DNA from 4 places in the Hyphobacterium vulgare genome. Region 3 is predicted to be linked to each of the others. Evidence: predicted binding sites of a transcription regulator. Region 3 holds the regulator's gene; each other region holds the start of a gene.
What was found. The regulator LexA, encoded in region 3, represses DNA repair genes until DNA is damaged. The targets are predictions, from matches to a motif close to ATGTTCCNCTTGTGTTCC.
Positions count from the first base shown of each region.

Region 1: recA (recombinase RecA) is a predicted target of LexA. The motif match lies at 2,784-2,801, and genes of this name have one in related genera.
Region 2: ACFOOR_RS15040 (ImuA family protein) is a predicted target of LexA. The motif match lies at 2,071-2,088, and genes of this name have one in related genera.
Region 4: ACFOOR_RS12975 (VOC family protein) is a predicted target of LexA. The motif match lies at 2,006-2,023, and genes of this name have one in related genera.

Region 1 is NZ_JBHRSV010000028.1:227,242-232,033, forward strand. It holds gene flhB (flagellar biosynthesis protein FlhB) at 1-159, shown strand, start outside; gene ACFOOR_RS13520 (ATP-binding protein) at 222-2,759, shown strand; gene recA (recombinase RecA) at 2,871-3,959, shown strand; gene alaS (alanine--tRNA ligase) at 4,113-4,792, shown strand, end outside.
Region 2 is NZ_JBHRSV010000031.1:57,921-62,712, reverse strand. It holds gene ACFOOR_RS15045 (Y-family DNA polymerase) at 1-1,396, opposite strand, end outside; gene ACFOOR_RS15040 (ImuA family protein) at 1,308-2,066, opposite strand; gene ACFOOR_RS15035 (methyltransferase) at 2,283-3,233, shown strand; gene ACFOOR_RS15030 (ferredoxin--NADP reductase) at 3,368-4,186, shown strand; gene ACFOOR_RS15025 (MBL fold metallo-hydrolase) at 4,255-4,792, shown strand, end outside.
Region 3 is NZ_JBHRSV010000001.1:62,211-67,002, forward strand. It holds gene ACFOOR_RS00315 (ComEC/Rec2 family competence protein) at 1-1,114, shown strand, start outside; gene lexA (transcriptional repressor LexA) at 1,105-1,788, opposite strand; gene trpC (indole-3-glycerol phosphate synthase TrpC) at 1,859-2,659, opposite strand; gene trpD (anthranilate phosphoribosyltransferase) at 2,656-3,675, opposite strand; gene ACFOOR_RS00335 (anthranilate synthase component II) at 3,672-4,262, opposite strand; gene ACFOOR_RS00340 (divergent polysaccharide deacetylase family protein) at 4,408-4,792, shown strand, end outside.
Region 4 is NZ_JBHRSV010000028.1:125,122-129,913, forward strand. It holds gene ACFOOR_RS12970 (amidohydrolase family protein) at 1-1,535, opposite strand, end outside; gene ACFOOR_RS12975 (VOC family protein) at 1,629-2,003, opposite strand; gene ACFOOR_RS12980 (helix-turn-helix domain-containing protein) at 2,110-2,550, opposite strand; gene ACFOOR_RS12985 (thymidylate synthase) at 2,753-3,607, shown strand; gene ACFOOR_RS12990 (RipA family octameric membrane protein) at 3,604-4,050, shown strand; gene ACFOOR_RS12995 (dihydrofolate reductase) at 4,035-4,550, shown strand; gene hflK (FtsH protease activity modulator HflK) at 4,664-4,792, shown strand, end outside.

The DNA.
Region 1 (4,792 bases), on a different contig from region 3:
TTGGCGAGGGAGCACAACGTGCCGATCGTCGAGGATCCGCCGCTTGCCCGCGCGCTCCATGCCAGTGTTGAGATCGACGAAACCATTCCGGCCGAACACTACAAGGCGGTCGCCAAGGTGATCGGTTACGTCCTGACGCTCGCCCGCAAGCGGGCGTGACGGCGCATTGCGATGTAGAGTTTCGAACGGATTCGCGATTCGGATCGCGTACGGAGGAATCCATGGCCGAATTCACACAACCCGTGAAAGCGATGCGGGCACCGCTCTGGACCCAGCCAGTGGCGCGCGGCCTGTTCTGGACCGCCGCCCTGTGCGCCCTGGCGTCAGCCGGTGTCGCGCTGTTCGCTGCCTCCGAGGCCGGTTGGCATGGATTTATTCTGCTGGCCGGGTTCGCGGTCGCCGCCTTCCTCCTGCTTTACGCCCTCGCCGCAGGTGAGGCCGCCGGTCGTGCCCTGCGCGAGAAGGCCGAGCGCCATGCCCTGCCGGGACCTTCCGCTCTTGCACTCGAAGCCCTCGACCTGCTGGCCGACCCGGTCCTCGTCACCAACCGCAAGGGCGCGCCGCGCTGGGGCAATGCCGCCTATCGTGACATCGCGAAGACCGCAGGCGGGCTGGGACAGAGTCTCGCCCTGGCCGGCCCCGACCGGATATGGGCGGGCAGCGACGGGGCGGTCTACCGCCTGATCCTCGCCGCGGCGAGCGGTGCGACAGCGCGCGAACGCATGCCCGTGCTCGACGTGAACGGCGAACTGCGCCGCTACGACATCGAGGTTCGCCCGTCGGGCGACGATCACATCGTGTGGCGCGTCATGCCGTCGGTCGACGCGGCCGAGGGCGAAAAGGACACGCGCCTGCGCCCGGACTGGGCCGACAATGCCCCGGCCGGCCTGATGGCGATCGATCCGAAGGGCAAGCTGCTCGACGGCAATGCGACGCTGCGCGAATGGCTCGGCCTCCGGCGCGAGGATGCCCTGCCTGCCCTGCGCGACATGTTGACAGGGGACGGCGCGCGCGCCGTTCTGAAGACTTGTGGCCAACCCGACACGGTGCGTCTCGACGCCCGTCTGAAGGGGCGCGAAGGGGTGGAAACGCCGGTCGCCGTCGCGATCCGTTGGGAAGCTGGCAAACACCCTGTTGGCCGCGCCATCGTCTATGGCCTGTCGACCACCGGTGCTCCGCCGGGAATCGCACAGGCCATGCCGAGCGGGACCAAGGCCGGCCGGACCTTCGACGAGATGTTCTTCTCCGCGCCCTTCGGCGTCGCCCGTCTCGACGGGGCCGATCCGGAAGCCGCGATCATCGAGGACGCCAATCCGGCCCTTTTGCAGTATTGCGGCGGGGCGGCCATTCCGGGCGCCAAATTCATCGACCTGTTCGACTGGAGCGATGGCCGCACTCCGGGCGAGGCGGTCGCCCGCGCCTCCAGCGGTACCACGGAACCTGCCGAAGTCGTGCTCAAGGGCGAGACCAAGCGCGAAGCGCATCTGGTGTTCGCGCCGGCCCGCGGCGGCAAGCGCGTCGCCTATGTGATCGACGTCTCGGCGTGGAAGGACCTGGAACGGAAATTCGCGCAAGGCAACAAGATGCAGGCTGTCGGCCAGCTCGCCGGCGGGGTGGCGCATGAGTTCAACAACCTGCTCACCGCGCTGCGCCTGACGGTCGACGAATTGCTTGGCCGCCACCCGGTCGGCGACCCGTCCTATGCCGACCTGCAGCACATCAATTCGACGGTGTCGCGCGCCGCCGGCCTGGTGAAGAAGCTGCTCGCCTTCTCGCGCAAGCAGACCTTCCGGGTCGAGACGCTGGAAGTGGCGGACGTGCTCTCGGACTTCTCCATCCTGCTGCGCCAGATCCTCGAGGAGACGGTGAAGCTGGAAATCGTCCACGGCCGCGACCTGCCACCGATCCGGGCCGACAAGGGGCAGCTGGAAACCGCCATCATCAACCTGGTCGCCAATGGCCGCGACGCGATGCGCGAGAAGGGCGGCGGCACGATGACGATCCGCACCGCGTCTGCCACCGCTGAACAGGTGCGTGAAGCCGGCGCGCCCGATCCGGTGTCCGGCGACTGGGTCCTCATCGAGGTCCAGGACGAAGGCACGGGCATGGATCAGGCGACGCGGGAGAAGATTTTCGAGCCCTTCTTCACCACCAAGCCGCAGGGGCAGGGGACCGGCCTCGGCCTTGCCACGGTCTATGGCATCGTCAAGCAGTCCGGCGGCTTCCTCTTTGTCGATTCGGAACTTGGCCGGGGCACGACTTTCCGCCTCTTCCTGCCGGCCACCGAGGCCACGGAGGAAGTGCGCGAGGAGGTCGAGCGCAAGAAGGCCGAGCGGGCATTCGAACCCAAGCCCGCCGACCTCGCAGGGCGCGGCCGCATCCTCCTCGTCGAGGACGAGGACAAGGTGCGCATGATCGCCGCCCGCACGCTGGTCAAGCGCGGCTATGAGGTGACCGAGGCCGAGGACGGGGAAAAGGCCCTGGCCATCCTGCAGGATGGCGAGAGCACGTTCGATCTGCTGATCTCGGACGTCGTGATGCCGGGGCTCGACGGACCTGGCCTCGTGGAAAAGGCGCGCGATCTGCTGGCCTCGACCCGCATCGTCTTCATCTCCGGCTATGCCGAGGAGGAGTTCTCGCACACGCTCTCGCGTGAGCACGACATCTCCTTCCTGCCCAAGCCCTTCACGCTGTCGCAACTGGCCGAGAAAGTGAAGTCCGAGATCGGCGCACGGACGGAGAACGCCGACGCGGCCTGATCCGGATGAATGACGCCCCGTCCAATGTTCCTGTTGCGTTCCCGGAACAAACGCGGTACAAGTCCCTTCGATTGCCCCGCCTCCGGGGCCGTGAAATAAGGGACAGGACCCATGGCCAGCAATGCGATTCGTCTCGTGAGAAACACTGACAAGACCGACAAGTCCAAGGCGCTTGAAGCCGCGCTTTCCCAGATCGACCGTGCCTTCGGCAAGGGATCGGTGATGAAGCTGGGCGAGCGCCCGGACATGGATATCGAGGCGATCCCGACCGGCTCGCTCGGTCTCGACATCGCGCTCGGCATCGGCGGCCTGCCCAAGGGCCGCATCATCGAGATCTATGGTCCGGAATCCTCGGGCAAGACCACGCTGGCGCTGCACTGCGTCGCCGAGGCCCAGAAGGCGGGCGGCGTCGCCGCCTTCATCGACGCCGAGCATGCGCTCGATCCCGTCTATGCCGGCAAGCTGGGCGTCGACGTTGCCGAGCTTCTGGTGTCCCAGCCGGACGCCGGCGAGCAGGCGCTCGAGATTGCCGACACGCTGGTCCGGTCCGGCGCCGTCGACGTGCTCGTCATCGACTCCGTCGCGGCCCTGACGCCGCGCGCCGAGCTTGAAGGCGAGATGGGCGACAGCCTGCCGGGCCTGCAGGCCCGCCTGATGAGCCAGGCGCTGCGCAAGCTGACCGGCTCGATCTCGAAGTCCCACACCATGGTGATCTTCATCAACCAGATCCGCATGAAGATCGGCGTGATGTTCGGCAATCCGGAAACCACGACCGGCGGCAATGCGCTGAAATTCTATGCCTCCGTCCGCCTCGACATCCGCCGCATAGGTCAGATCAAGAATCGCGACGAGGTGATCGGCAACCAGACCCGCGTGAAAGTGGTGAAGAACAAGGTCGCACCGCCCTTCCGCGAGGTCGAGTTCGACATCCTCTACGGTGAGGGCATCTCCAAGACCGGCGAGATTCTCGATCTCGGCGTCAAGGGCGGCATCGTGGAGAAGTCCGGGTCCTGGTTCTCCTACAATTCCGAACGCATCGGTCAGGGGCGCGAGAATGTACGCCGCTTCCTGCTCGACAATCCGGATATCGCCAACGAGATCGAGGCCAAGGTCCGTGCCAATTCCGGCGTCATTGCCGACGAGATGCTGACCGGTCCCGACGTCGAGGATGACGGGGGTGACGAAGCCGCTGCGGGCTGATCCCGCCGGCACAGTTTTTCGCAACCGCAAAAATTTCAGCAGCGGGCGCTTGGCGAGGCCGGGCGCCCGTTCGTATATGGAGTGACATTCACCGCCCGTAACACCGGCACGAGACAGCACCTGGCCCGTTCACGCGCCGGGAAGGACAAGATGATGACCAGCCTGCGCGACATCCGCAGCGGATTTCTCGACTATTTTGCCAAGCACGATCACGAGGTCGTGGCGTCGAGCCCGCTTGTTCCCAAGGACGATCCGACGCTGCTCTTCACCAATGCCGGCATGGTGCAGTTCAAGAATGTCTTCACCGGGCAGGAAAAGCGCGCCAGACCGCGTGCCGTGACGACGCAGAAATGCGTGCGCGCCGGGGGCAAGCACAACGACCTCGACAATGTCGGCTACACCGCGCGCCACCACACCTTCTTTGAAATGCTGGGGAATTTCTCCTTCGGCGACTATTTCAAGGAGCGGGCGATCGAACACGCCTGGACGCTGCTCACGAAGGATTTCGGCCTCCCGAAGGACAAGCTTCTGGTCACCGTCTATTCGGAAGACGACGAGGCGCATGGTCTGTGGAAGAAAGTCGCCGGCCTGTCCGATGATCGGATCATCCGGATATCCACGATGGATAACTTCTGGATGATGGGCGACACCGGCCCGTGTGGCCCGTGCTCGGAAATCTTCTTCGATCACGGCCCATCCATCCCGGGCGGTCCGCCCGGATCTCCGGACGAGGACGGCGACCGCTTCATCGAGATCTGGAATCTCGTCTTCATGCAGTTCGAGCAGAAGGACGGCGGAGAGCGCATTTCCCTGCCCAAGCCGTCGATCGACAC
Region 2 (4,792 bases), on a different contig from region 3:
ACCATTCCGGCGCGATCCGCTCCGGCCCCTCGCTGCGCACCAGGCGACGCGTCCGCCTTTGCCAGACGAGACGCGCGGGCGGCCCCTCCGGCACGGCGTAGAGAACCTGCGCCTCCTGCGGGTATGGCAGCAGGCGCAGCGGCCGGGCGCGCTCCGTGCGCACCGCCCCGCCGCCCGGTTTTCCGGCATGGGTGTAAACTTCCGCCCGTTCCGGCAAATGACTGCCCTGCGCAGCCGGGCGCATCACCGCTTCGGGACCCAGCCGCGCCGTCAGCCGGTCGATCAACCGCGTGACATCGACGTCGGCCGCGCTCTTGCCCTCGAGATCCTGTGCCTCGCTGTCCATCGGATCGAAAGCCATGACGTCGAGCGTCATCGCGTCGAAACCATAGCCGCAATCGAGCCGGTCGATCCGGTGCGCGAACAGCTTGGCCAGATGCCCCGGCTCGCGGCTTGCCCGGCTGACCGCAACGTATACGGAGGATGTTCCGCCATCGGTGCGGTAGCCGGTCAGTTTCAGCCGCCGCGCGCCCGCCCCGCGCTTCTCCATCTCCGGACACAGATCGTCCAGAAGCGCCTTCACGATGACGGTGACATTCTCCATCCCGCCGACCGGTTCCACCAGCCGCTTCACCGCCCGCAGCGGCGTGTCCGGCAGGCCGGGCTTCAGCGGTTCGGCGAGCCGCCCGAAAGCCTGGTCGAGCCGGATCACCGGATTGCGCCAGGCCTCCCTGCGGCTGCGGAAGCGGCGCATCAGCGCCTCGCGCGGCACGGCGCCGAGCGCGCCGACCGTCTTCAGACCCAGCCGGTTCAGAAGCAGCGCGGTCTCGCCGTCGAGCCGCAGCGCCTCGACCGGCAGGCGGGCAAGCCGCTCCGCCGTCTCGCCCTCACCGCAGACCGTCATCACGCCGGGCGCATGACGCGCCAGCGCCCAGGCCGCCCCGGCCGTCGGCGCGGCGGCCAGCCGCGCGGTCAGGCCCGAGGCCGCGAAGGCCTGCAGCATGTCGGCGAGCATCGCCGCCTCGCCGCCTCTCAGATGATCCGACCCGGTGGTGTCGAGGAGGAGGCCGTCCGTCCCGTCGGCCCGCGTCCACGGACACCAGCGCCGCGACCAGGCGGCCAGGCGAGCGAGATCGGCGGCATCGGCGGCGATATCGGCATCGGCGACAATAAGGTCCGGCACGCGCGTCTTCACGTCCGTCACCCGGCCGCCACGGCTCAATCCTTCGTGGACCGCAGCGGCGTTGAGGTCGTGGATGACCGGTCCGTGGTTGCCCTGCACCGACAGGACGAGCGGAGCGTCCTCCTCACCCGCCTGCGGTCCGAAGCTGCGGCGGCGCCAGCGCTGGATCGGGAAGCGGAGCAGCCAGACGGAGACGATGCGACGCGCCGTCATATTCCGCCTCCCACACGCCGGGCGTCCGGTCCCGCGCCCGGAACAATTCCACCCGCCAGCGCGGCGCGCCGGGAGCTTTCGGATCGCCCGGATGCGGCGCGGACGGCAGCGACATCACGCGCCAGCGCCGCCGCGCGGCGGACAGATCCTCCGGCGCGGAGAAGCGCAGGAGCGTGACCGCAATCCCGGTGCGCTCCGCGCGCAGCGCCAGCCGCTTCGACGCGGTGAAGTCGAGCGCGCGGGCCGCGCCCCACACCTCTCCGATCACACCGCCGAGCGCCGCGCATTTCAGTCCTTCCTCCATCGTCCAGAGCACATCGCCCGCATCCCGGGCACATACGAGGATCAGCCGGTCCGGATCGGCGCCGAAGCGTGTCAGCCCGCCGCCATGCGGCCGGCCGGCTTCAAGCGCCGAGAGCCGGTCCTGGACCCACAAGAGCGGTTTTCCGGCCGGCAGCTGGGCCAGCGCGAAGCCGGCTGCACCGGCATCCCCGCCGCTGGCGAATATCTCAGTCAGCTCCGCCCGCCCGGCGGGGAAATCCGGCCCCTCCGCCCGCGTGCCTGCCCTCTCGCCCGTCTCGGCCTTTTCCGGCCGCTCCAGCGTGTCGCCGGAGCGCAGGAAGGGCGAGACGAGGGTCAGGTCCGGCTTTTTCGAGCGCGCGTCCTTCACGAGTTTGTTCCACTTTTGTTTTCATCATGAATCCTCAAGCGGAACGAAGAGTCAATGCCCGGAAGGCGCGGCCGGAACAGCCGATCCGATTCCGATTGACAGCCAGCGGGCCGGGCCCTACTTCGCCGCGCGATGCACCGGCCTGCCGGATGCAGCGCCTTTCCGCCGCGTGACCGGCACGGGGTCAATGAGCGGAACCTTCGAAAGCCCGCCGCCATGGCCGGACCTGTCTTCCTTTCGGGCGATCCCGCCGCGGATCGCCGCGCCGATTTCGCCGAAAGCCTCGCCGCTTCGGGCGACACGGATGGCGCCTGCGAAGTCATGACCGGCGCGCTGGACCTCGCCCCGCACTGGATCGCCGGCTGGTACCGGCTCGGCGAATGGCAGGAAAAGGCCGGCCGCCCCGACGCCGCTGATGCCGCCTGGGCGCGCTGTGTCGCGATCGATCCCGCCGACCCGCTCGGGGCGGGACCGAAGCGCGACCTTCTCCGGCCGCAGCCGCTGGCGGAATCGCTGCCGCCCGCCTTCGTCGAGCTGCTGTTCGACCAGTACGCGCCGCGCTTCGAACAGGCCCTGGTGGGCAAGCTCGGCTATCGCGGACCCGACCTGATCATGGATGCCCTGCATGCCGCCGGTTTCACCGGTGCCGGGCACGCGCTCGATCTCGGCTGCGGCACCGGCCTGATGGGGCAGCATCTCCGCCCGGTCTGCACCCGGCTTGACGGCAACGACATTTCCGCCCGGATGCTGGCCGAGGCCCGCCGCAAGCGCATCTATGACCGGCTCGACAAGACCGATATCGCCCGGCTCGAAATCGGTCCGGAACGCTATGACCTGATCGTCGCGGCCGACGTCTTCACCTATGTCGGCGCGCTGGAAGACATCGTCGCCTGGTGCGCCGCGTCGCTGTCGGACACGGGCTGGCTCGCCTTCACCGTGGAAAAGGGCGAGCACGGCGTGACGCTGCGCGACAGCCGCCGCTTCGCCCACGCCCCGGATTATGTCCGCGACCTGCTGACCGCCGCAGGTTTCACAGGCGTGTCCCTGACCGAGGGCGTCATGCGCCGCGACCGCGGAGCCGACATCGCCTCGCTCTGCGTCATCGCCTCACGCCAGCCGCACGGGCGGCTGCGCGAAGGTGACGGCGAGGCGCGGGAGACCGCCTGACACCGCCAGGCCTTCGTGCGACCCGTTGACGCTTTCGCACCGTGCGGGCTGGCCAATCGAGCCCCCAGCGCATAGGTGAAGGCCGACCCTTCGCGGACGGCCCGGCCATCCGCGTCCAGAACGCCGGAACGCCCATGTTCGACAACATCCTTCTCGACGACTTCACGCCGCCGAAAACCACGACGGTCGAGCGCGTCTTGTCGGTGAAGCACTGGACCGACACGCTTTTCTCCTTCCGCATCACCCGGCCTCAGGCCTTCCGCTTCCGCGCCGGGGAATTCGTGATGATCGGCCTGATGATCGCCGGCAAGCCGGTGCTGCGCGCCTATTCGATCTGCAGCCCGACCTGGGACGAGGAACTCGAATTCTATTCGATCAAGGCCCCGGGCGGTCAGCTGACCACCGAACTGCAGCACATCCAGCCCGGCGACGGAGTGCTGCTCGGCAAGAAGCCGACCGGCACACTCGTCCATGACGCGCTGGTGCCGGGCGAGCACCTCTACCTCGTCTCCACCGGCACCGGCCTCGCCCCCTTCGCCAGCGTGATCCGCGAGCCGGAGACCTATGACAAGTTCAAGACCGTCATTCTGACCCATACCTGCCGCACCGGGGCGGAGCTGGAATACGGCAAGGAGCTGGTCGCCGCGATCCGCAATGATCCGCTGGTCGGGGAACTGGTCGGCGACCGGCTCATTCACTTCACCTCGACCACACGCGACGACAGCGAGACCCAGCGCGGCCGCATCACCGACCTGATCGCCAATGGCGAACTGGCCGAAGCGACGGGCATGCCCGCGCTCGATCCGGCGACCGACCGGGTGATGATCTGCGGCTCGGACGCCATGCTGCGCGACCTCAAGGCGATGATGATCGAGCGCGGCTTCACCGAGGGCTCGAATGCCGCCCCGGCGCAATTCGTCATCGAGAAGGCCTTCGCCGGCGAAGGCGTCTGACGCGGCTTGAACGCCGGGCCACCGCCCGCCATCCTGTGAACCACCGCACGCTGTTACGCGAGGCCGCCATGAACAGACCGGACGTCAAAGGCTTCTTCGACGAAGCGACGAACACGATCAGCTATGTCGTGTCCGATCCGGACACGAAGGCGTGCGCGGTGATCGACTCGCTGCTCGACTTCGATCAGGCCTCCGGCCGCACCAATACGGCCTCTGCCGACATGCTGATCGCCTATGTCCGCGAGCAGGGCTTTACCTGCGCGTGGATCATCGACACCCATGTCCACGCCGACCATCTGACCGCCGCGCCCTATATCCGCAGCCAGCTGGGCGGCAAGACCGCGATCGGCGACCGCATCCCGGTCGTGCAGAACGTGTTCGGCAAGATCTTCAACGAGGGCCAGTCCTTCCACACGGATGGCAGCCAGTTCGACCATCTCTTCGCCGATGGCGAGACCTACCGGATCGGCACTCTCGAGGGCCGCGCTCTCCTCACGCCCGGCCACACCCCGGCCTGCATGAGCCATGTCATCGGCGATGCCGTTTTCGTCGGCGACACCCTCTTCATGCCGGATTTTGGCACCGCCCGCTGCGACTTCCCCGGCG
Region 3 (4,792 bases):
CGCGGCGATCCCGACGCAGCGCGCCTTCGTGATGACCGGTGCGGTCCTGCTGGGGGTTCTGGCGGGCCGGCGCGCCGCCTCCATGCACATGGTGGGGATTGCCGCGCTCGCCGTGCTGGTCTTTCAGCCGGAAAGCGTCGTCACGCCGGGTTTCCAGATGTCTTTCGCGGCCGCGATCGCACTTGTGGCTGCCTTCAATCTCGCGCGCCGGAGGCCCGCCGGGCCGCGCGGCCTTCTGTCCCGCTTCGCGGGATTCTGGGGCGCGCTGGCGGGATCTTCGCTCGTCGCCGGGTCGGCGACCGGCGGTTTCGCGGCATTCCACTTCCACCGCCTCGCGGCCTACGGCTTCGGTGCGAACCTGGCGGCCATGCCGGTTTTCTCGCTGCTCGTCATGCCCGCCGGAGCGATCGCGCTCCTTTTGATGCCGCTCGGGCTTGATGCCCCGGCCCTCTGGGCCATGGACAAGGGATTGAGCTGGGTCATTGCGGTCGCCAGCTTCACCGAGAGTCTGCCGGGCTCCCTGACCCCCGCTGCGGCTGCACCCGGGCTCGCTTTGGCGATCTATGGGGCGGGATTTGTCTTTCTCGCCGCCGGCCGCGGCCTGATCCGGCTGGCCGGGGCAGCGGGAATGGGATTGGCCCTGATCATCTGGGCATTCGCCGATCAACCCGATGCGCTGATCACGGAGGGCGGAGTGATGATTGCGCGCTTTGGCGAAGCCGAGACCTGGAGCGCGAGCAATACGCGGCGGTCGCGCTTCGCGGCCCATGTCTTCCTCGAGCGCTCGGGCGAGGAACGCGGGCAAAGCCCCGCATCCGGCGTGATATGCGATTACTCAGGCTGCATGGGACGCGCATCGGGGCGGGTCATTGCATTCCCGGACAGTCCCGAATTTCTGTCCGATGATTGCCGGCACGCCGATCTCGTCGTCACGCGCTTCCCGGTTCGCGGGACGGATCGCTCCGCCTGCCAGGCCCGGCTGATCGACGCGCGCCAGTTGAACGAAAGCGGGGCTCTGGCCCTCTGGTTCGGGCCGGACGGACGTCTCGGGACTCAAAGCGTCGACGCGGTTCGCGGCGAGCGCCCGTGGACCGCACGCGGCGATCAGTTGTAGCGGCGGATCAGGCCAACCAGCTTGCCCTGAACCTCGACCCGGTCGGGGCCGAAGATTCGCGTCTCATAGGCCGGGTTGGCGGCTTCCAGAGCGATCGATCCACCCTTCTTGCGCAGCCGCTTGAGTGTGGCTTCTTCGCGGTCGACCAGCGCGACGACGATGTCGCCCGTTTGCGCGGTATTGGCCCGCTCGATGATCACGATGTCGCCGTCGAGAATGCCGGCATCGATCATCGAATCGCCGCTGACCTCGAGCGCGAAATGGTCGCCCGATCCTCCCGCCAGGGTCGGCGGCAGCAGGATGCGGTCGGTTTCGTGCTGGATGGCCTCGATCGGCACACCGGCGGCAATGCGTCCGAGCACCGGAATGTCGACGCCCTGGGTATCATCGGCGCGGCTGTTGAAGTCGGCGCGCACCACATTCGGTCCGAGATCGCGCGCTGGTGCGGAAGCTCCCGCCGAATCCGGCAGTTTCAGCACTTCGAGCGCGCGCGCCCGGTGAGCGAGGCGGCGGATGAAGCCGCGTTCCTCCAGTGCGGTGATCAGACGGTGAACCCCGGACTTGGACGCCAGGTTCAGCGCGTCCTTCATCTCGTCGAACGAGGGCGAAACGCCCGATTCCGACAGGCGGCGGTGAATGAAAAGCAGCAGCTCGTGCTGTTTCTTCGTGAGCATGACTGGCCTCCCGGACGGACGGAACAAATCAGAAACTTCTGAAATGTTCTATGAGTGTTCCGGGTAAACGTCAAGTAAACGCGGAAACGTCCAGGAGCGCTTCGGTCGCCCGGCGCACATCGCCTTGCCGCATCAGGCTTTCGCCAACGAGATAGCCTTTCGCGCCGGCGCGCTTTAGCCGGGCTATGTCCGATGCGTCCGATATCCCGCTTTCGGCAATCGCGAATCGATCGGCCGGGATCTTCGGGGCGAGGACCTCGAAGGTTTCGAGGGACGTTTCGAACGTCTTGAGGTTCCGGTTGTTCACGCCGATCAGCGGCGAGGGCAGGGCGACCGCGCGTTCCAGCTCCTCGGCGTCATGCGTCTCGATCAGCGAATTCATGCCCCATTCTGACGCCGCGGCGATCAGCTCGGCCGCGAGCGCGTCATCGACACTCGCCATGATGACAAGGATTGCGTCCGCGCCCATCGCTCGCGCCTCCACCACCTGCCAGGGGTCGAGCATGAAGTCCTTGCGCAGGACGGGCAGGGCGGTCGCGGCGCGCGCGGCCTTGAGGAAATCCTCATGGCCTTGAAAGCTGGGCGCATCGGTCAGAACGGAGAGACAGGCCGCACCGCCGTCCTCATAGGCTCTCGCCAGAGCCGGCGGATCGAAATCGGCCCGGATCAGGCCTTTCGACGGACTGGCTTTCTTCACTTCGGCAATCAGGGCCGTGCCGGTCGCTTTGAATTTACGGGTCAGCGCATCGGCAAATCCCCGCACGGGCGAGGCATCGCGCGCCGCGGCTTCGAGATCGGCGAACGGCATCGCCGCCTTCCGGCTGGCAATCTCCTCGCGCTTGTAGGCCTCGATCCGGGCAAGCGCGCTCACGCTTCGTCCCGTGAGATTTTCGCCATCGTGTCGAGCGCGGCCTGAGCCGCGCCGCTGTCGATCGACCGGGCGGCCTGCTCCGCACCGTCCATCAGGTCGGCGGCGTGACCCGAGACAACAAGCGCGGCTGCTGCATTGAGGATGACAATGTCGCGGTAGGCGCCGGGCGATCCGGAAAGGACGCCGCGCAGGGCGACGGCGTTCTCGTCCGGCGTGCCTCCAATGATCGCCTCGATCTTGTGTTCGGCCAGACCCGCATCGCCCGGCGAAACGGTGAAGCGGCGGATCTCGCCTTTGCTCAGTTCCGCGACATCCGACGGGCCGGAAATCGACAATTCGTCGAGCCCGTCGCGGCCGCGCACGACCCAGGCCCGCTCTGCGCCGAGATCGCGCAGTGCCATTGCTACCGGTTCGATCCAACGCTCGGCAAACACGCCAAGCAACTGGCGCCTCGCCCCGGCCGGATTGGCGAGCGGTCCCAGCAGGTTGAACACGGTGCGCGCCCGCAACGCCTTGCGCGCACCGGCAACATGGCGCACGGCGGAATGGTGAGCGGGTGCAAAAAGAAAGCCGACGCGCGCCTCGGTCAGCGCCCGTTCGACCCGGTCCGGCGTCGCATCGAGCGCCACGCCCAGCGAGGCGAGCACCTCGGCCGAGCCGGACTTGGATGACGCCGCGCGATTGCCGTGTTTGGCGACGGTCGCGCCGGCGCCTGCCGCGACCAGCGCAGCGGCGGTGGAAATGTTGTAGGTGCCCTTGGCGTCGCCGCCCGTACCGCAGGTGTCGATCGCACCGTCTGGCGCAGTCAGCCCCGTCATGCGGGCGCGCAGCGCGCGGGCTCCGGCGGCGAGGTCGTCCGGCGTCTCGCCGAGTGCGGCAAGCCCCACCAGGAAACCCCCGATCTCGGCATCGCCCGCTTCACCTTCCATCAGGACGCCGAACGCGCCCTCGATGTCCTCCGGCGACGGCCGCTCGCCATGGGTGAAGGCCTGAATGCAGTTCAGAAGCGCGCTCATGCCGCCACCTTCGGACGCACGCCGCAGAACGACAGGAAATTCGCCAGAATCTCGTGACCATATTGCGAGGCAATGGATTCGGGATGGAATTGTACGCCATGGATCGGCCGTTCGCGGTGGCGCAGCCCCATGATCTCGCCGTCCGCCGTGCGTGCATTGACGACGATCTCGCCGGACAGGCTCGCCTCCTCGACGGCAAGGCTGTGATAGCGCGTGACGTCGAAAGGCGAGGGGAGGCCGGTGAAGACGCCCGTCCCGTCATGGGTGATTGCGCTCGTCTTGCCGTGCATGATCGACTTGGCCTGGACGATCTTGCCGCCGAACGCCTCGCCGATCCCCTGGTGGCCCAGGCACACGCCCAGCAGCGGCAGGGTTTCGGGAAGCATCCGGGTCAGCTCCGGGCAGATCCCGGCGTCCGCGGGACGGCCGGGTCCGGGCGAAATGACGATGCCCGACGCGCCGCTGGAAACCGCTTCCGCCGTGCTCATCGCATCATTGCGCACGACACGCGTCTCCGCCCCGAGCTCCTGGAAATAGTGCACGAGGTTGAAGGTGAAGCTGTCGTAATTGTCGATGATCAGCAGCATCGCGTCCGGCCGTTGTGAGGAAGGCCGGAAGGTAAGGGAAGGGAAGATCAAGTCCAGCGCGCTTGCAGGCGTGGCGCGGTTAACGCCGCTTTTACCCCGCGCGGGCGGCAATTCCGCAACGACGTCCTCTGATTCCCGGAAGCCCATGCCACGCCGTTCCATCAATTCCGCGATGCCGATCCTCGCCGGCTCAATTGCCGCGATGGCGTTTGCCATGGGTGCGATCGCGCACGATGCCGGCTATCGGCGCGGGCTGTCGCTGGCCGTCGAGATCGCCGAGGCCGAGCGGATCGAAGCCCCGGTCTTCACCGGCTTGCCGACGCGCGACGTTTTCGAGCCGACGGACCGGGAAACCTTCACCCGGCTCGCCGAACCGGCGGTCACCACTGCGACCGGACGCGGCGATGGTCCGGTCATCATCCTTGTGATGGACGACATCGGCGCCGAAGAAGCGCGTTCCATGCGTGCGCTCGACCTGCCGGCCGACATCAGTTTCGCGATCCTGCCGAATACCGAACTCGCGCCCGAAT
Region 4 (4,792 bases), on a different contig from region 3:
ACACCGCGTTCGGCCATCGCATCAAGGGTCGATTGCACCGGCGCGCTCTGCAGGTCGAGCGCGGGCAGGCGGCGCAGGGCGGTCAGGCGAAGCAGCGTGCGCGTGTCTTCATCCGGCGCCAGCACCCAACCCAGCATGATCTGATTGATATGGGTCAGCTCGTCATAGCCCGCCGCGATCATCGCGTCGGCATTGGTGAAGGCGGGAACGTGACCGGCCACGCGAAGGCCGGCGGCATGCGCCGCCTCGATCATCGCCGGCACAAAGGCCGGGTTCATGCTGTTGTAGATCTTGATCTGGAAGTACTCGCCGGTCGCGGCATAGGCTTCGACGGCGGCAACGGCCTGTTCCTCGGTCTCGACGAGGCTGCCATTGTTGGAGCTGAACGGGCTGCGGCCCTCGATGAAGCCACTGCGTGTCACGCGCGGCCCGGCGATCTCGCCGGACTCGATCCGCCCGATCAGGGCGGCCAGCACTTCGTCATTATTGCCCATGTCGCGGACGCTGGTGACGCCCGCCGCGATGTTCAGGATGGCGCCCTGTTCGCCCAGGTGGGCGTGCATGTCGGTCAGGCCGGGGATCAGCGAACCGCCATCGCCGTCGATCACGGTTTCGCCAGGGGCAGAGGCGGCGTCCGCCGCCTCGATCGCGGTGATGCGATTGCCCTCGAACACGACGGAGACCGGCTCGCCGAGCGCTTCGGTCGCCGGGTCGAACACGCGGACATTCCGGATACGCACCGGGCCGTCATAAGTGTGCGCGACGCGGGAGGTGATCTCCGCGAAGCGGCTGGCGCCGTACTGGGCAGCCAGACCGCGCAGGCGCTCGTCCTCACCCTCATAGCCCGCCTCGATCACCGTGAAGCCGGGCGTGATCAGCGCCACGAAGGCGCGACCGTCCATCATGAAATAGGTCGGGTTGAGACTGATCCCCGACAGGGCGTACACGACGGCATCCCGGCTGGTTTCGCCATTGGAGACGGTCACGCGGTCGATTTCGGTCAGGGACAGCGTGCCGCCGGGCAGGGCCGGCAGTGTGGCGTCCTCAACCTCCATCAGCGCGCGTGCGGCGATCGCCAGCCAGTAGGGGCTGGTGTCGTTCGGGACATAGAAGGCCGGCTCGGCCGGGATGACCTGGTTGCTGCCGGTGGAGTCGGTCCAGCTCGCCTCGCTGTCGATCAGTTCGAAGCTTTCATCGACCGGATTGCCGAAGGTCGTCGCGCCTTCGATCGTCCAGCGCGTCGGAAGGCCGGCCGCGTCAAGTCCGACATCTTCGGCCAGCGTCGGGCCGCGGCCATTGTTGCGGTATTCGTAATCAACCGTATAGCCGTCATCGGTGTGCGTGACGGTCATGCCGCCGATCTCGACGCCGCCGACCAATACCGTGAACTCACTGGATTCGGGCGCGGAAGTTTCCGCCGTCGCAGACGGAGTTTCCGAAACGGCGGGCTCGGAACTGGACGCGGGCTGCTGACCGCAGGCCGCCAGACCCAGAACCAGAAAACCCGTCAGGGCGCTTGCTACGGACCGATGCATGACACTCCCCCTCGCTGCCGATCGCCTGGCGAACCTCCTAGCACCGTTTCGGGCCGGAGTCCGCTTTCGCGAACGGCAGCAGGGGGATGGGCGTTATCCGCCCATCGTGAATACGTTCAGCTTGTTGCCGTCCGGATCGCGGAAATAGCCGGCATAGAAGCCGCTGTCGCCGCGCGGACCGGCCGCGCCTTCATCCGTCGCGCCGAGGCTGATGGCGAGATTGTAGACCTTGTCGACCTGTTCCCTGGAGTCGGCCTGAAACGCGGCCATCACGCCATTGCCGACCGTGGCCTCATTGCCGTCGAACGGCTTGGTCGCGGCAATCCCGCACCCGCCGCCCGGCTTGCCCCAGGCGATGAAGGTGTCGAACTCCATCATCCGGCCGACGCCGAATTCGGCGCAGATCTTGTCGTAGAATTCCGCAGAGCGCTTCAGGTCGTTGGTGCCGACCGTGACATATCCAAGCATTGATGTTCCCCTAATGTTCCGATTTTGGGAAACTATCCGAAACCGGGCGGGGCGCAAGCGAAAACCGATCAACTCGGCGTGAATTCCGCTCGCGCCCGCACCGGTGTCACTTGTCCTGGTGCCGGGTGACCAGTTCGACCAGCGCCAGGGCGACGCCATGTCCGGCCATGCCGACCGTCCACCAGATCATCGCCCACTTCATCACGAAGGCATCCATGCCGACGCTGATCGCGGCGAACAGGATCATGCCGAAGACATAGCTGACGAGGTGGATGAAGAAGGCGAGCCGCATGCCGGAGCGCACCTTCTCGTTTTTCGTCTTGAACAGGGTCGCCGCCTCTTCTTCCGGATCGATGCACAGCGCCATCGCATCGACATTGAACGCCGCAGCGAGCGCCGTCAGCGTGTCCCGTGAAGCCGGCTCGCCAGTCTCGATGCGCTGCACGGTGCGGATTCCCACCCCGGCCAGTTCGGCGAGGTGTTCCTGCGACCAGTGCCGCTCTTCGCGCCAGCGCTTGATCTTCTTCGCGTCCGTCTTGAAAGCCATCATTGTCTCCTTGGGCTCGGGTTGTAGTCAGACCCGGCCCAAAGGCCAAAAACCGCGGCGTCCGGCCACGCCGCGGGCACGCCAGTGACACGCCAGCGAGCCGACACGGGCACGTCAGTGCAGGCGAACCGGGCCAACAATCTTGTGGAAACCCCTGCCGGCGAGAATCGCATTCGGAGCGAATCAACGGAATGATTGCGCCATGGGCGAACCGGCACGCATTCACGACCTTCCCGCACCCGATCACGGTGGCTCCACGATCGAGCGCGCCTATCTCGAACTGTTGCGCGATATCCTGGAGAATGGCGAACGCCAGGATGATCGCACCGGTGTCGGCACGCTCTCGGTCTTCGGCCGGCAATTGCGCTGCAACCTGTCGGAGGGCTTCCCGCTCCTGACGACCAAGAAGGTCCACTTCAAGTCGATCGCCATCGAGCTCCTCTGGTTCCTGCGCGGCGAGACCAATGTCCGCTGGCTGCAGGAACGCGGCGTGACGATCTGGGACGAATGGGCGGACGCGAGCGGCGATCTCGGCCCGGTCTATGGCAAGCAGTGGCGCCGCTGGCAGGGGCCGGACGGCACCGAGATCGACCAGCTTTCCGGCATTCTCGATCAGATCCGGACCAATCCGTCCTCGCGCCGCCTGATCGTGTCGGGCTGGAACCCGGCGGACGTGCCGAACATGGCCCTGCCGCCCTGCCACACGCTCTACCAGTTCAACGTCTCGAAGGGCCGGCTCTCCTGCCAGCTCTATCAGCGCTCGGCAGATATGTTCCTCGGCGTGCCGTTCAACATCGCCTCCTATGCGCTTCTGACCTGCATGGTCGCGCAGGTGACGGGGCTGGAACCGGGCGATTTCGTCCACACGTTCGGAGATGCGCACATCTACACCAATCACATGGATCAGGTCCGCGAACAGCTGTCGCGGACGCCGCGCGCCCTGCCGCGCCTGCACCTGAATCCGGCGCGCACCGACCTGTTCGCTTTCGAATACGAGGACTTTTCTCTCGAAGGTTACGACCCGGACCCGGCGATCCGCGCGCCGGTCGCGGTGTGAGCGCCGAAGACGGGGCCGAGGACGCCCCCCTGCCGCTTTCCCAGCACGAGCTCGACCGGCTCTGGGAGCTCGCCCTGCATGAGGAGCGGGTCCTCAACGAGCGCTCCGGATATTTCCTGATCGCCCATGCGATGCTTCTGGTCTTCGCCGTAACCGCGATCGACAGCCTGCATCCCGGCGCCGTGCTGGCGTCCATCGTCATCGGCGCGGTGATGAGCCTGTTCTGGTTTCTCGTGAACCGCCGCCAGCAGGACGAGATGAAGACCGCCGTGATGCTCGTGCGTGACCAGCTGCCCGGCTACACCGCCTATGTGAAGGCGCGCTCGAATTCGGGCCTGCGCAAATTCGGCCCGGCGGTTTTCATCTACGGCATTCCGATCGCCGTCACCTTGATCTGGGCGGTATTCGCCGCCGAACGGCTCTTCGTATGGCTGACGTCCTGATCGCCCTCATCGTCGCGCGCGCCCGCAATGGCGTCATCGGCCGCGACGGAGACCTGCCCTGGCGGCTGAAGTCCGACATGGCCTTCTTCAAGGCGGCAACGATGGGCAAGCCGGTCGTCATGGGCCGCAAGACCTGGGACAGCCTGCCGCGAAAGCCGCTGCCCGGGCGCCTCAACATCGTCGTGACGCGCCAATCGGACTTCCAGGCTGAAGGTGCGGAAATCTTTGTCAGCCTCGATGCAGCCCTGGACCGGGCGCGCGAACAGGCCGCGAGGGACGGCGCGGGCGAGGTCTGCGTGATCGGCGGCGCCCAGATCTATGCCGCGGTCCTGGGGCGCGCCGACCGTCTCTATCTGACGGAAGTTGAAGCCGAACCGGACGGTGATGCCCGATTCCCGGATCCCGACCCCCGTATCTGGACCGAGGTCAGTGCTGAACGCCGCGAACCGGGTGAGGGCGACGATCACGCCTACACGATCCGGGTGCTGGAACGGCGTTAGGGGGGACGCGACCCTTGCCCCGTCCCGCTTGAACCGCTACGCCCCCGAACCAACATATCCTTCCAACATAACCGGCAGGATAATTCGTGATCCTTGGGAGGGAATTCACCCGTATGCCATGGAATGACAATTCAGGTGGTGGCGGCAGCGGCGGTCCCTGGGGCAATGGCTCCGGTGGCGGCGGCAACCGCAACAACAACAATAATAATCCCTGGGGCCGTCCCGGCGGTCAGGGCGGTGGC